2 linked regions of the Roseateles amylovorans genome follow. The protein of the gene in region 1 interacts with the protein of each later gene in a pairwise test. Links are inferred from orthologs where the notes say so. Each region holds a gene or a part of one and is shown on either strand. Other genes may lie near its edges. The genes, in order: dnaE and N4261_RS15230.

What was found.
Region 2: the proteins of dnaE (region 1) and N4261_RS15230 interact in binary tests that used the Escherichia coli proteins (3 or more experiments, as listed by UniProt). The link is inferred for Roseateles amylovorans from one-to-one orthologs.

The regions. Positions count from the first base shown.
Region 1 is NZ_CP104562.2:4,041,360-4,048,805, reverse strand. Bases 1,523-5,562 are described here. They hold dnaE (DNA polymerase III subunit alpha), read left to right. Parts: upstream 1,523-1,867; coding sequence 1,868-5,362; downstream 5,363-5,562. Other genes in these bases: N4261_RS16745 (peptidylprolyl isomerase), read right to left, coding at 1,523-1,749. Outside these bases: N4261_RS16750 (sulfurtransferase), read right to left, coding at 1-506; more of N4261_RS16745, read right to left, coding at 685-1,522; N4261_RS16735 (DUF4347 domain-containing protein), read left to right, coding at 6,939-7,446. UniProt on the Escherichia coli protein: DNA polymerase III is a complex, multichain enzyme responsible for most of the replicative synthesis in bacteria. This DNA polymerase also exhibits 3' to 5' exonuclease activity. The alpha chain is the DNA polymerase catalytic subunit.
Region 2 is NZ_CP104562.2:3,685,999-3,692,247, forward strand. What follows is about bases 1,420-4,262. They hold N4261_RS15230 (pyridoxal phosphate-dependent aminotransferase), read left to right. Parts: upstream 1,420-2,164; coding sequence 2,165-3,361; downstream 3,362-4,262. Other genes in these bases: N4261_RS15225 (CysB family HTH-type transcriptional regulator), read left to right, coding at 1,420-2,024; N4261_RS15235 (type IV pilus assembly protein FimV), read right to left, coding at 3,534-4,262. Also shown: LPS export ABC transporter permease LptG, read left to right, coding at 1-511; N4261_RS15220 (sirohydrochlorin chelatase), read left to right, coding at 517-942; more of N4261_RS15225, read left to right, coding at 1,080-1,419; more of N4261_RS15235, read right to left, coding at 4,263-5,720; N4261_RS15240 (Crp/Fnr family transcriptional regulator), read left to right, coding at 6,027-6,249. UniProt on the Escherichia coli protein: Shows aminotransferase activity with methionine and histidine as substrates, and to a lesser extent also with phenylalanine.

The sequences.
Region 1 (7,446 bases):
GGAAACTCGCTGAATTTGGTGATGCGCCAGTCGATCGCGTCATCGAACGCGCCGACATCCACTTCGAACGCATTGCGGGTGTCCAGCGTCACCACCGGGCGGCCGTCGTCGTCATGGCCCTGGTCCAGCCAGCGCTTGAGGGTGGCGGCCGGCAGGGCGGGCGCGCGCGGCGCCTGGTCCGGCCGAATGGTGGGATGGTTCATGCGGATGATCTCCGGCTTGACCTTCACCAGCAGCTTGCGGAAGGGCACCGTGTCGCTCCAGCTTTCCTTGGGCGCGAGCGCAGCAAAGCGCGGATCCTCGCGCAGCGCGTCGACCCAGGCCCGCACATCGGCGGCGGCCCCGGCCAGGAAGAGGTTGATGCCTTCTTCGGCGATCAGCACCGTGCCCTTGAGGCCCAGCGCCTGGGCGCGGGACTGCAGCAGGTCTCGCAACACCTGCGGCGCCTCGATGGCGACGAACAGGTAGCAGGAGATGTTGAGGATGGGCGGCCGGGGCTGGTTCACGACGGGATCACACGAAAGTCGCGCGGCAGGGTGGGCGGACAAGCCGCCGGCGCCCCGCCGCACGCGTCAGAAAACCGAGGATTGTAGGGCGATGGGCGGACGCCGGGCGGCAGGTGACGGGCGGTTTCCGCAGCTGTCGCCGGCGGCCTTCAGGCGCCTGGGGTCAGGTCCGGCGCGCTCATTGGCGCTGGACGGCGGAGGGCGTTCGCTCCAGCTTCACATCGGTCGGCTTGATCCGCATCGGCGCGCTGGCACTGCAGATCTCGGTGTGCTCCGGGCTGTGCACGAACCAGCCGCCGCGGTGGCGACGCGCCTCCAGCAGCTCCTGCCAGGTCGGGGTGTCGGTGCGAAGCACCTGCAGCGACGGGCGCTGGTCCGGCGGCAGCGCCGCGGCCAAGGCCACCCGCTCGATCACCACCCGCTGCTCCGGCTTGTCATAGAACCCCATGCGGGCGCCGCCGCGGGGCAGGGCGGCGAGAAACTCCATGCCTTTGAGCACCCGGCCGACGACGGTGATGTTGAGATCCAGCCCGCGCGGCGCATGGCCGATGACCGCATACAGCTCCGCCCCGGTGCTGGAGTCCACCGCGTTGCCGCGACCGGCGCCGACAGTCGCATAGCAATGCGCCAGCCAGGCGCGGTTGGCCTTGGGCTCGGCGGCGACCGGGAAGCCGTCAACATGGCCGGTGCGCGGCGCCCAGCCGTCGATGTCCGGCAGCACGGTCAGCGGCAGGCCCTTGAGCGGGATCGAGAACTCCGCCGGCACCTGCGTCGTGGCGCCGGCCGGGAAGGGCTTGCCCTGGCCCTTGAGGCCGGTGTCCTCGTCGTCGGCCTTGGGGTCGCCCCATTGGGTCACATAGTTGTCCTGGACCCGGAGGATGGCCAGGCCGTCGTAGTAGCCGCCGCGCGCCAGGGCACGGATGTTGTCCACATGGCGCGGTGCGAAGCGGGGCGCGAGTTCGATGAGCACCTCGCCCTGCGGCAGCGTCATCAGCAGCAGGTTCTCCGGGGCCACATCGCGCCAGGCGCTGGCCGGGGCGGTGGCAATGATGTCGGCGCTGGTGGGCGGCTGACGAGCCGGCGCCGCGCTGGCGGCCTGCTGGGCGGTGGCGGCGCGGGCGGCCTTGGCCGGGGCGGCGGGCTTGGCGGCCGCGGGCGCGGTCGCGGCCGTGGAAGCATCGGCGGCGATCGACAGCAGCGGCGCGCTCAGCGCCAGGACGGCCAGCAGGGGCAAGGTCTTCATCCATCCGCTCCGGGAGTGTTCGATGGGGATGCAGCATAGCGTCCGGTGGACGCCCGCCGAGCGCCATCGACCCCTTCCGAATGGCGGGCGCCCCCGGGCGACTCCCTACAATCCCGGGATGGCTTTCGTTCATCTCCGCATTCACACCGAGTTCTCTGTCGTCGACGGCACCCTGCGCATCGACGACGCCGCCAAGGCCGCCGCTAAGGACGGCCAGGTCGCCCTGGGCCTGACCGATCTGGCCAACATGTTTGGCGGGGTGAAGTTCTACAACGCCTGTCGCAAGAAGGGCGTCAAGCCGATCCTGGGTGCGGAGGTCTGGGTGGAGCCCGACACCAGCGACAAGCCGCCCAGCCGCGTGCTGCTGCTGGTGCAGAGCAGCCAGGGTTATCTCAACCTGAGCGAGCTGCTGTCGCGGGCCTGGATCCAGAACGTGCAGCGCAACCAGGCGCTGCTCAAGCTGGAATGGATGCAGGAGCTCAACGACGGCCTGATCTGTCTGGGCGGCATGCAGTTCGGCCCGATCGGACAGGCCCTGGTGGCCGGCGACCAGGCCCGCGCGCTGGACTGGGCCCGCCGGCTGGGCGCCATCTATCCGAACCGCTTCTACATTGAGCTGCAGCGCGCCGGTCTGCCCGGGCAGGAGGCGCTGGTGCGCCAGCTGGTGCCGCTGGCGGCCAAGGCCGGGTTGCCGGTGGTGGCGACCCATCCGATCCAGTTCCTGAGCGAGGACGATTACGAGGCCCATGAGGCCCGGGTCTGCGTCGCCGACGGTGAAACGCTGGCCAATCCCAAGCGCATCAAGCGTTTCCTGCCCAGCCAGCATTACAAGACGCAGGCGGAGATGGAGCGGCTGTTCGCCGACATTCCGAGCGCGATTGCCAACACCGTCGAGATCGCCCGGCGTTGCAGCCTGACGCTGGTGCTGGGCAAGCCGCAACTGCCCAACTTCCCCACGCCGATCCAGGCCGACGGCACGCCGCTGCCGATGGAGCAGTACTTCCGCCAGCTGTCCTACGAGGGTCTGGAAGACCGCCTGCGGCTGCTGTTCCCTGACCCGGCCAAGCGCGACGCGGTGCGGCCGCGGTATGTCGAGCGGCTGGAGTTCGAGCTCGAGACCATCATCAAGATGGGCTTCCCGGGCTACTTCCTGATCGTGGGTGACTTCATCCGCTGGGCGAAGAACAACGGCTGTCCGGTCGGCCCGGGACGGGGCTCGGGCGCCGGTTCGCTGGTGGCCTATGTGCTGTTGATCACCGACCTGGACCCGCTGCAGTACAACCTGCTGTTCGAGCGCTTCCTGAATCCGGAGCGGGTGTCGATGCCTGACTTCGACATCGACTTCTGCCAGGGCAACCGCGACCGGGTCATCGAGTATGTGAAGGACAAGTACGGCCGCCCGGCCGTCAGCCAGATCGCGACCTTCGGCACCATGGCCGCCAAGGCGGCGCTGCGCGACATCGGCCGGGTGCTGGGCATGGGCTTCGGCCAGGTGGATTCCATCGCCAAGCTGATTCCGGCGCCACCGGGCAAGACGGTGACGCTGGCGCCGGTGCCCGCCGAGCCCGACGGCGGCATCATCTACGCCCGCAAGGAAGCGCCCGAGCTGGAGGAGCGCGAGAAGGCCGACGAGGAAATCGCCGAGCTGCTCAAGCTCGCCACCCGCGTTGAAGGCATGGTGCGCAACATCGGCATGCATGCCGGGGGTGTGCTGATCGCGCCGGGCAAGATCACCGACTTCTGTCCGCAGTACCAGCAGCCGGGTTCGACCTCCGCGGTCAGCCAGTACGACAAGGACGACGTGGAGGCCATCGGCCTGGTGAAGTTCGACTTCCTGGGTCTGGCCACGCTGACCATCCTCGAGCTGGCCAAGGACTTCATCATTGCGCGGCATCCGGCGCAGAAGGACTTCTCCTTCGAAACGATTCCGCTGGCCGATGCCAAGGTCTACAAGCTGTTCTCCGACGGGTTGACCGAGTCGGTGTTCCAGTTTGAATCCACCGGCATGCAGAAGATGCTGAAGGAGGCCAAGCCCTCCCGCCTGGAAGACCTGATCGCGCTGAACGCGTTGTACCGGCCGGGCCCGATGGACCTGATCCCGACCTTCGTCGCGCGCAAGCACGGCAAGGAAGTGGTGGAGTATCCGCATCCGCTGACCGAGCCGGTGCTGTCCGAGACCTACGGGATCATGGTCTACCAGGAACAGGTGATGCAGACCGCCCAGGTGCTGGGCGGCTACAGCCTCGGTGGTGCGGACATGCTGCGCCGCGCCATGGGCAAGAAGAAGCCCGAGGAGATGGCCAAGCACCGGCTGATCTTCCGCGAAGGCGCGGCACAGAAGGGCATCAACGAGGCCAAGGCGGACGAGGTCTTCGACCTGATGGAGAAGTTCGCGGGCTACGGCTTCAACAAGTCGCATGCCGCCGCGTACTCGCTGCTGGCCTATCACACGGCCTGGCTGAAGGTGCATTTCACGGCGGAGTTCTTCGCCGCGAACATGACCATCGAAATGGACGACACCGACAAGCTCAAGGTGTTGCTCAACGATGCCAAGCTGTTCGGCATCACCTTCCAGCCGCCCAATGTGAACCTGGGCGTCTACCGCTTCGAGCCGATCAACAACAAGCTGATCAACTACGGCCTGGGCGCCATCAAGGGCACCGGCCAGGGCGCGATCGAGGCCATCGTGCGGGCCCGCACCGAGGGCGGTCCGTTCAAGAGCTTCTTCGACTTCTGTGCCCGGGTGGACCGCAAGGCGGTCAACAAGCGGGTGGTGGAAGCGCTGATCAAGGCGGGCGGGTTCGACGAACTGGAAGCCGACCGTGCCCGGCTGCTGGCCAGCGTCGCGCTCGGCTACACCTATGCGGACAACCTGGCGCAGAACGTCAACCAGGGCGGCCTGTTCGACTTCGACGACACCCATGGCTCCTCCACGGCGGAGCCCGACCTGGTGCAGGTCGATCCCTGGGGCATCAAGGAGCGGCTGAGCCTGGAGAAGACGGCGATCGGCTTCTACCTGTCCGGGCACCTCTTCGATGAATCCGAACCGGAGCTGCGCAAGATGGTCAAGCGCCGCATCGTCGATCTGCAGGACAGCCGGGAGCCGGTGGTGGTGGCGGGCATCGTCAGCGACCTCCGGGTGATCAACGGGCAGCGCGGCCGCGTGGGCATCTTCAAGCTGGACGACAAGACCGATGCGATCGAGGCGGTCGCCAACGACGAGCTGCTCACCACCCACAAGGAGCTGCTGGTCGAGGACGAGCTGATCATCGCCATCGGCAAGGTGCAGAACGATCGCTTCTCCGGAGGCCTGCGGATGAACATCCAGCAGGTCTTCGGCCTGCCGGCGGCGCGGGCGCGCTTCGGCCGCTTCCTGCGCACCGCACCCAACCTGCCGGCGGCTTCGGTGCTGGAACTGATCAAGAACTGGCCGGCCAAGCGGGTCGAGACCGATCAGGGCGTGGTCAGCCAAGGGCTCGAACTGCGCATCCCGATCAAGCGGGATGGCGCTGTGGCCGAGCTCGGCCTTGGGGGCGCGGGGAAGTTCTGGCCCAGCGACGAGGCTTTGCAGAAGCTCGCGCCGGCTGAGATCGTCTACGACTCAGGCGGTTGAGCGCGTCGGCGTGGGCGTCTGCTTCGGCTTCGGCGTTGCGCGCTCGTATCGGCGTCTCACGCTGGCGCGACGTTCGAGGCACCGAGCAAGGCCAGCCAAGCCCGCGGCCCGCTTCGCTCAGGCGCTCCGCATTCGCTCCGCGGGCCGCGGGCTTGGCTGTCCCGAGACGTTGTTGGTTGTGGACGTTGCACGATGGCCTCGGTCTGCAAACGGCCAAGGCCTGACCCCGATCACCTCGGTGATTCGAGCGTGAGCTGCCGGCCCGCCTGGGAGTGAATGCGAAGCGCCTGAACGGACAGGCGGGCCGGCAGCTCGCGCTCACGCGCTGACCGTCGCACCGGGCGATGGGGTCAGGAGGTGCTGCGCCGCACGCACCGAGCAAGGCCGGCCAAGCCCGCGGCCCGCTTCGCTCAGACGCTCCGCATTCGCTCCGCGGGCCGCGGGCTTGGCCGTCCCGAGACGCTGTTGGCTGTGGACCTTGCACGATGGCCTCGGTCTGCAAAGGGCCAAGGCCTGACCCCGATCACCTCGGTGATTCGAGCGTGAGCTGCCGGCCCGCCTGGGAGTGAATGCGGAGCGCCTGAACGGACAGGCGGGCCGGCAGCTCGCGCTCACGCGCTGACCGTCGCACCGGGCGATGGGGTCAGGAGGTGCTGCGCCGCACGCACCGAGCAAGGCCGGCCAAGCCTGCGGCCCGCTTCGCTCAGACGCTCCGCATTCGCTCTGCGGGCCGCGGGCTTGGCCGTCCCGAGACGCTGTCGGCAGTAGACATTCCACGATGGCCTTGGTCTGCAAATGGCCAAGGCCTGACCCCGATCACCTCGGTGATTCGAGCGTGAGCTGCCGGCCCGCCTGGGAGTGAATGCGGAGCGCCTGAACGGACAGGCGGGCCGGCAGCTCGCGCTCACGCGCTGACCGTCGCACCGGGCGATGGGGTCATGAGGTGCTGCGCCGCACGCACCGAGCAAGGCCGGCCAAGCCCGCAGCCCGCTTCGCTCAGACGCTCCGCATTCGCTCCGCGGGCCGCGGGCTTGGCCGTCCCGAGACGCTGTCGGCTGTGGACCTTGCACGATGGCCTTGGTCTGCAAATGGCCAAGGCCTGACCCCGATCACCTCGGTGATTCGAGCGTGAGCTGCCGGCCCGCCTGGGAGTGAATGCGGAGCGCCTGAACGGACAGGCGGGCCGGCAGCTCGCGCTCACGCGCTGACCGTCGCACCGGGCGATGGGGTCAGGAGGTGCTGCGCTACACGCACCGAGCAAGGCCAGCCCAGCGGGAGACGATGTTGGATGAGTCCGGTCGCGCAAGTGATTCGCCCCCCACGCTGCTCCGACGCCCCCTTGTGTCAAGCATCAGGGTAGACCCTTAGGAGGGCGGTCCATCACCTTCGCTCAAGAGATCCGACAGGACCCGCGCTCATCAAGACGCCCCCCCGTGTGTGGTGCAGAAGTCTCGTTCGGTCTCAGACTTTTGCTGATCTTGGCTCAGGGTGAGCGATCTCGGATGGCTCGGAAACATCGCCCTCAGTATGATTCAGTTGCAAACCAAAAAACGTTAAATATCACGAGGGAGGCGCCATGACGCAACCAAAGGACCTGCACGCAAACGACGCCAGTGCGATGCTTGACCCCCAACGTCCAACACCGCGTGGACGCCGCTTGTCCGGCGCGCCGATGATGATGGCGCTGGAACCCCGGTTGATGTTTGACGCCTCGGTGGCGGCGGTCGGCGTGGTGGTGGATGCCGCCCATGCGACTGCTGCGACCGATGCAACCCATGCCGCTGCGGACCTGGCCCAGGCCGACCGCACCGCCGCCGTCACGGCCGCCGCTGCCGCTGCAGCACCAGCTGAACCTGCTCGCCATGAGGTGGTGTTCATCGACAGCCTGGTCGCCAACGGCCAGGCACTCGCCCAGGCGATGCCGGCGGGCGTGGAGGTGGTGTTCCTGGAGGCCAACAAGGACGGCTTCGTCCAGATGGCGGGCTACCTGTCCGGCCGGCACGACATCGATTCGATTTCCTTGATCTCCCACGGCAGCACCGGCGCGGTCAAGGCCGGCAGTGTCTGGCTGACCAGCGACACCC
Region 2 (6,249 bases), 360 kb from region 1 along the record:
GGGCCGGCTGACGGGCCGCACCACCGACGCGCCCAATCCCGACTCGCCGCAGGACAAGCTGGCCGACAACCCCACCGTGCGTGAGCTGCTCCTGCCGCAATACAGCTGGCAGAGCCAGTTGCCGGCCGGTGTGGTGTCGGCTGCGGTTCAGCCGACCTGGAACATGTCGACGCTGGAGCTCTACCGCTACACCCGCCATCTGTCGTCGCAGGAACAGTCTTCGCAGCAGCCGGAGATCCAGTTCTGGCGCAAGGCGTTCTATCCGTTCGCCTGCATGGTGATGGTGGCATTGGCCCTGCCCTTTGCCTACCTGCATTTCCGCGCGGGCGGCATCAGCGTCAAGGTGTTCGGCGGCATCATGCTGGGCATCAGCTTCGTGGTGCTGAATGCGGTGGCCGGCCATCTGGGCATGCTGCGCGACTGGACCCCCTGGCTGGTGGCTTCGGTGCCCAGCCTGCTGTACCTGGGCATTTCCATGGCCGCCTTCTGGTGGCTGGTGCGTTTCCGATGACTGCCATGACCACTTCTCTACAAGACGGCCTGCTCCTGTTCGCCCACGGCGCGCGCGACCCGGCCTGGGCCCGCCCCTTCCAGTCGATCGCGGCGGAACTGCAGGCTCAGCGGCCCGACCTGCCGCTGGCGCTGGGCTACCTCGAGCTGATGGCCCCCGACATCGCCACCGCCGCCGGCGCTCTGATCGCACGCGGCTGCACCCGGATCCAGGTCGTGCCGATGTTCCTGGGCTCCAGCGGCCATGTGCGCCGCGATGTGCCGCCGCTGATCGAGGCGCTGGAGCGGGACCATCCCGCCGTGCGCTTCGTGCTGCATGACGCGATCGGTGAGCAGCCGTCGGTCATCCGTGCGATGTCGGCGGCGACGCTGGAGGTGATTTCCGGCGTGGACGATCGCCCCGCGACAGGTCCCGCCGCGCAGCAGCCGTGACGTCAGCAGTGTCGCGCTGAAGCCTGCCAAAGCTCGCCAAAGCCAGTCAAAGCCAGTCAAAGCCCTCTCCAGCCCAGCGAACGGTCCCCACCCACGGTCGCGCCAATGACGCTCCGGAAAGCACTCACGATCAAGCCATGAACCTGCACCAGTTCCGCTTCGTGCAAGAGGCCGCGCGCCGCAACCTCAACCTCACCGAGACGGCCAAGGCGCTCTACACCTCGCAGCCCGGGGTCTCCAAGGCCATTCTTGAGCTGGAGGAAGAGCTGGGCGTGGACATCTTCTCGCGCCACGGCAAGCGCTTGCGCAGCATCACCGAGCCGGGCCAGCAGGTGCTCAAGTCGGTCGAGATCATCATGCGGGAGGTCGGTAACCTCAAGCGCATCGGCGAGGAATACTCCAAGCAGGACGCCGGCACCCTGTCGATCGCCACCACCCACACCCAGGCCCGCTATGTGCTGCCCGGGCCGGTCACGCAGCTGCGCAAGCAGTTCCCGCAGGTCAACATCGGGCTGCACCAAGGCAGTCCGGACCAGGTCGCCCGCATGCTGATCGACGAGACCGCAGATGTGGGCCTGGCCACCGAATCGCTGTCGCAGTTCGACGAGCTGGTGACCCTGCCCGCCTACGAATGGCAGCACGTGCTGGTGATGCGGGCGGAGCATCCACTGGCGCAGGTCGAGCGGGTTCACCTGGAGCAGATCGCCGCCGAGCCGCTGGTCTCCTACCACCCGAGTTTCACCGGCCGCACCCGCATCGACCGCGCCTTCGCCCAACGGCAGTTGACGCCCAACGTGGTGCTGGAGGCGATCGACTCCGATGTCATCAAGACCTATGTCCGCCTGGGACTGGGCATCGGCATCGTCGCCGAGATGGCGGTGCGGGAAGACCCGCCCAACGGGGAACTGGTGTGGCGTCCGCTGGGCCATCTGCTGGGTCAGAACGTGGCGCGGATCGCCTTCAAGAAAGGCGCCTACCTGCGCAACTATGTCTACAGCTTCGCCGAGCTGCTGTCGGACCGGCTCAACCGCACGCTGCTGCAGCGCGCCATGAGCGGCGACGCCACTGATTACGGCCTGTGACGATGGCAGGCGCCCCCCGCCCGGGCCCACGACCGGTCATCACGGCGGTCCACACTGGCGGTGAACTCGGCTGATCACCACAGTCTGTCACCGGTCACCGGCCCGCCCTTCGAATCCAAGGACCTCTACGGACACCGAGCATGACGACGACCTCCTCGATCACTCCCCGCCCCCCCTACACGCCAGCGCCCGCCAGCCGCCTGCCGCAGCTCGGCACGACGGTGTTCAGCGTGATGTCGGCGCTCGCCCAGCAGCACCAGGCGGTCAACCTGGGTCAGGGCTTTCCGGACTTCGAGGGCGACCCCGCCTTGCTCGATGCGGTGAATGACGCCATGCGGGCCGGGCACAACCAGTACCCGCCGATGCCAGGTGTTCCCGCACTGCGCCAGGCCATCGCCGCCAAGGTCGAGGCGCTGTATGGCCATCGGTATGACCCGGACACCGAGATCACCGTCACCGCCGGCGCCACCCAGGCGATCCTCACCGCCCTGCTGTCCATCGTGCATCCCGGCGATGAGGTCATCGTGCTGGAGCCCGCCTATGACAGCTACGCCCCCAACATCGCCCTGGCCGGCGGCACCATGGTGCCGGTGCCGCTGGACCCGCAGACCTTCCGCCCGGACATCGATCGCCTCCGCGCCGCGATCACGCCACGCACCCGGGCGCTGATGATCAACAGCCCGCACAACCCCAGCGGCGCGGTCTGGACCGCCGATGAGCTGCAGCAGTTGGCCGCGCTGCTGGACGGCACCGAGGTGGTCGTCATCAGCGACGAGGTCTATGAGCACATGGTCTACGACGGCCAGCAGCACCAGAGCGTGGCCCGGCTGCCGTCGCTGGCGGCCCGCAGCTTCGTGGTGTCGAGCTTCGGCAAGACCTATCACGTCACCGGCTGGAAGATCGGCTATGTCACCGCGCCGGCGTCGCTGATGGCCGAGTTCCGCAAGGTGCACCAGTACAACGTGTTCTCGGTGAATGCGCCGATGCAGGTCGGCTTGGCGACCTACATGCGGGATCCCGCACCCTATCTGGGGCTGAGCGATTTCTACCAACACAAGCGCGACCGTTTTCGCGCCGGTCTCGCCGACACCGCATTCCAGCTGCTGCCCTGCCCCGGCAGCTATTTCCAGTCGGTGAACTACAGCCGCCTGCCCGAATCGCTGGCCGCGATGGGCGACATGGCCTTGTGCCAGTGGCTGACCCGGGAGATCGGCGTCGCCGCCATTCCCATGTCGGCCTTCTACAGCCGCGGCAGCGACGCGAAGATCATCCGCTTCTGCTTCGCGAAGAAGGACGAGACGCTGGATCTGGCGCTGGCCCGCTTGAAGAAGGTCTGAGGCTGAAGGAGGCGTCACGTGCGATCCTGATGCCGACCCCGATCCCGATCCCGATCGTGGTCGTCGTGGTCGTCGTGAGTCACGTCATGGCCATGGCCACGGTCGCGCGATTGCTGTCCTGACGGTCGCCGCAACCGTCCTCCACAAGCGCATGCCGCATGGGGCGGCGCTCTCAGAGCGGCTTGGGCGCCTCGGGCGGTTCGTCGTCGACCAGCGAGAGGTCCAGGTCCACCGACTGCACCACGGCCGCTCGCAACGGCGACTTGCCCGGCGACGTAGGCGCCTGGAACACCATCGTGGCCATCATGTCCGGATTGGTGGTGGCGTCCAGCGGCAGGACCACATCCACATCCCCGTTGCGCAATTCGTGCTCGGCCCGGTCGCGGGCGACGGCATAGAGCATGAGCAGGTCCCGGTAAGCCGGCAGGCCCAGGTCGCCGCTGTACTCCTGGTGGCGCGACAGCAGATCCTGCAGCAGGCTCATGCTGCCGGCCGGATCAGGCCAGGCGGCCTCCAGGCGCTGCAGCAATTCCTCATGCGCCTCCAGCCCGGTGCCTTCGTTCAGGTCCTCGCTCCATGACGGCGGACGGGCCTGGAAATGCTGGGCAAAACGGGAGGCGATGCGGTCGTAGGCGTCGCGGTCGCCGCGGCGCTGGTAGAGCTCCATCAGCTTGAGATAGGGCAAGCCACTGGCCGCCGCACGCTCACCCAACCGGCCGGACAGCAGCTCAATGGCGGCATCGTCCTGGCCCAGGACCATGAAGAAATCGACCTGCTGTTCCAGGTCGATCAATTCCTCCACCGTCACCGGCGCCGGGAAGCCGGGATCGACCGCGAGCGGCATCGGCTGGGTGTCCAGGTGCAGCGGCGCGAGTTGCAGACCGGAGGACTTCGGGCTGGGCGACGGCAGACTGGGCAACTCGAGAGAATCCAGATGGTCGAGCGCCGCCATCGCGTCGTCCACCGCAGAGCTGACCGGCGGCCGCGTGTGCGGGACAGCCGCCGGCCGCATCGCGCGCGGAGGAAACTCGATCGTGCGGTCAGGATCGGTGATGTTCAGCGGCATCGGCACCGTGCTGGTGTCGATCAGCGGTTCGTCGTCGGCCTCGTCATCATGCCGTTCATACCTTGACCCCGGACGGTCGCCCTCATGCTCATGGCCGTGCAACGGCGCGGGAACGGTGTTGGGCATGGGCGCGTAGAACGACGAACCCGACGCAGCGGACGGACTGCCCGACGCCGCAGACGACGAGAACGCCGATGCCACTGCGGGCGCCGACGCCGGCAGCGGTGACAGTCCACCGGGCCGCGACACCGCACCGTCAGCGCCTGTGGCCGACGCCGTCGGATCGGCCAGCGCCGAGGCGTCCTGCCTGGATTCGCTCCACCAGCTCTGTTCCGCATCCCGCGGCGACCGACGACCTCGCCACAGCAGCACGGTGCTGGCGGCCAGGCCCAGGCTGAGCAGCGTCAGGCCAAGCAGCCAGACCGAGGTCATGCGGCCGCTGTCGCCCGACGCGGCCTCGCGGGCCATCACCAGTTCCTGGCGCAGGGCCTGCAGCGCCGCCTGGGTGCGTTGCTGTTCCGTCTGCAGGTCCGCCACCCGCTTTTCCATGGACTGCAATTGCCGCTGTGCCAACTCGGCGGCGCTGGCCGCACTGGCTGCGGCCTCTGCGGCCAGTTGGGCTGGGCTGGGCAGGGTCAGCGCCTCGGCGGGTTCGAGCGACAGGCGTGGCGCCGCCGTGGCCCGCTGTGCGGATGGCGGTGACGCCACCATGGCGTGGTCCGGCGCGCGACGCGCCGCCGCCCGACGCGCGCGCTGCGGCGCGCTGCCAGCGGCGGTGGGCGCGGAGGCTGCCACGGTCGCAGTGACCTCGGCGAGCCGCGAAGGATTGACCCGCCCGGTCGAGTTGGCGCCCTCCTCGCGGCCCCGGGCTTCACGCGAAGTCTGACCTGCGGTCGGCGTGGCGGCGGGAGCGGTGAGCGTCGTCACCACCGCGCCGGGCTCCGCGGCCGCAGCATCCTGGCTGTGCCCGGGCGGATCGATGAAGGCGGTGAATTGGCGAGTGAGGCGTGCCGGGCAGCCGACGCTCAATTGCACCGAGACCAGCGGCTCATCGATCGCCTGGGTGCTCCGGAGTCGCACGCCGCGTGGTGCCGCGCCATCACCTTCCAGTTGCCACTGCAAGGCGCTGGGCAGCACCAGGTTGTCACCGGCCAGGACTTCGGCACGGATGCAATCTGCGGTGAGCGTCTCGCCCGGACCGAGCTGGATGGGGAACAACAGGTTCAGCGGCTGGCCCAGTGCCGAGGCCGCTTGCGGACGACCCACACCCAGGCTCCAGGCGGGGGTCGACATCACCGCACAACACGCGAGCACGAGGACACTGAGCGCTGGCGGTTGCCCGCACGGGTCGTGATGGTCTCGGTTCATTCCCGCTGTGACTGCTGTTGAGGGTGCGTTTCACTCTAGCACGGCAACCCTGGCGGAGAAGCCTCGAACACCCCTGCCTTCCCCTAACAGCGGGAGAGATGGGGGACAGCGCTTGCCGCGTTGCGCCTCATGGTTGCGGCCGATGGGCAGCAAGCAGGAGTCATTCACAATAGGCCGGACAGTGAAGGACAACAAAAGGAGACGACTGGCCTGTCACGCCAGCGACAAAGCATGAACAGCTCGGTTCTTACAATTTCCGAACGCAACAACATCGAGTCGGGGCCGTGGTTTTCCAAACTGTCACTGCCGCTGCGCAGCGACATTCTGGCGCGCGCCTTCGTCAGACGCCTCAGCGACGGCGCCCTCATGTCGGTGCGCGGCGAGCCCGCCGAGGAATGGGTGGGCGTGGCCCGCGGTGCGGTGCGGGTGAGCTCGGTCTCGCTCTCCGGCAAGC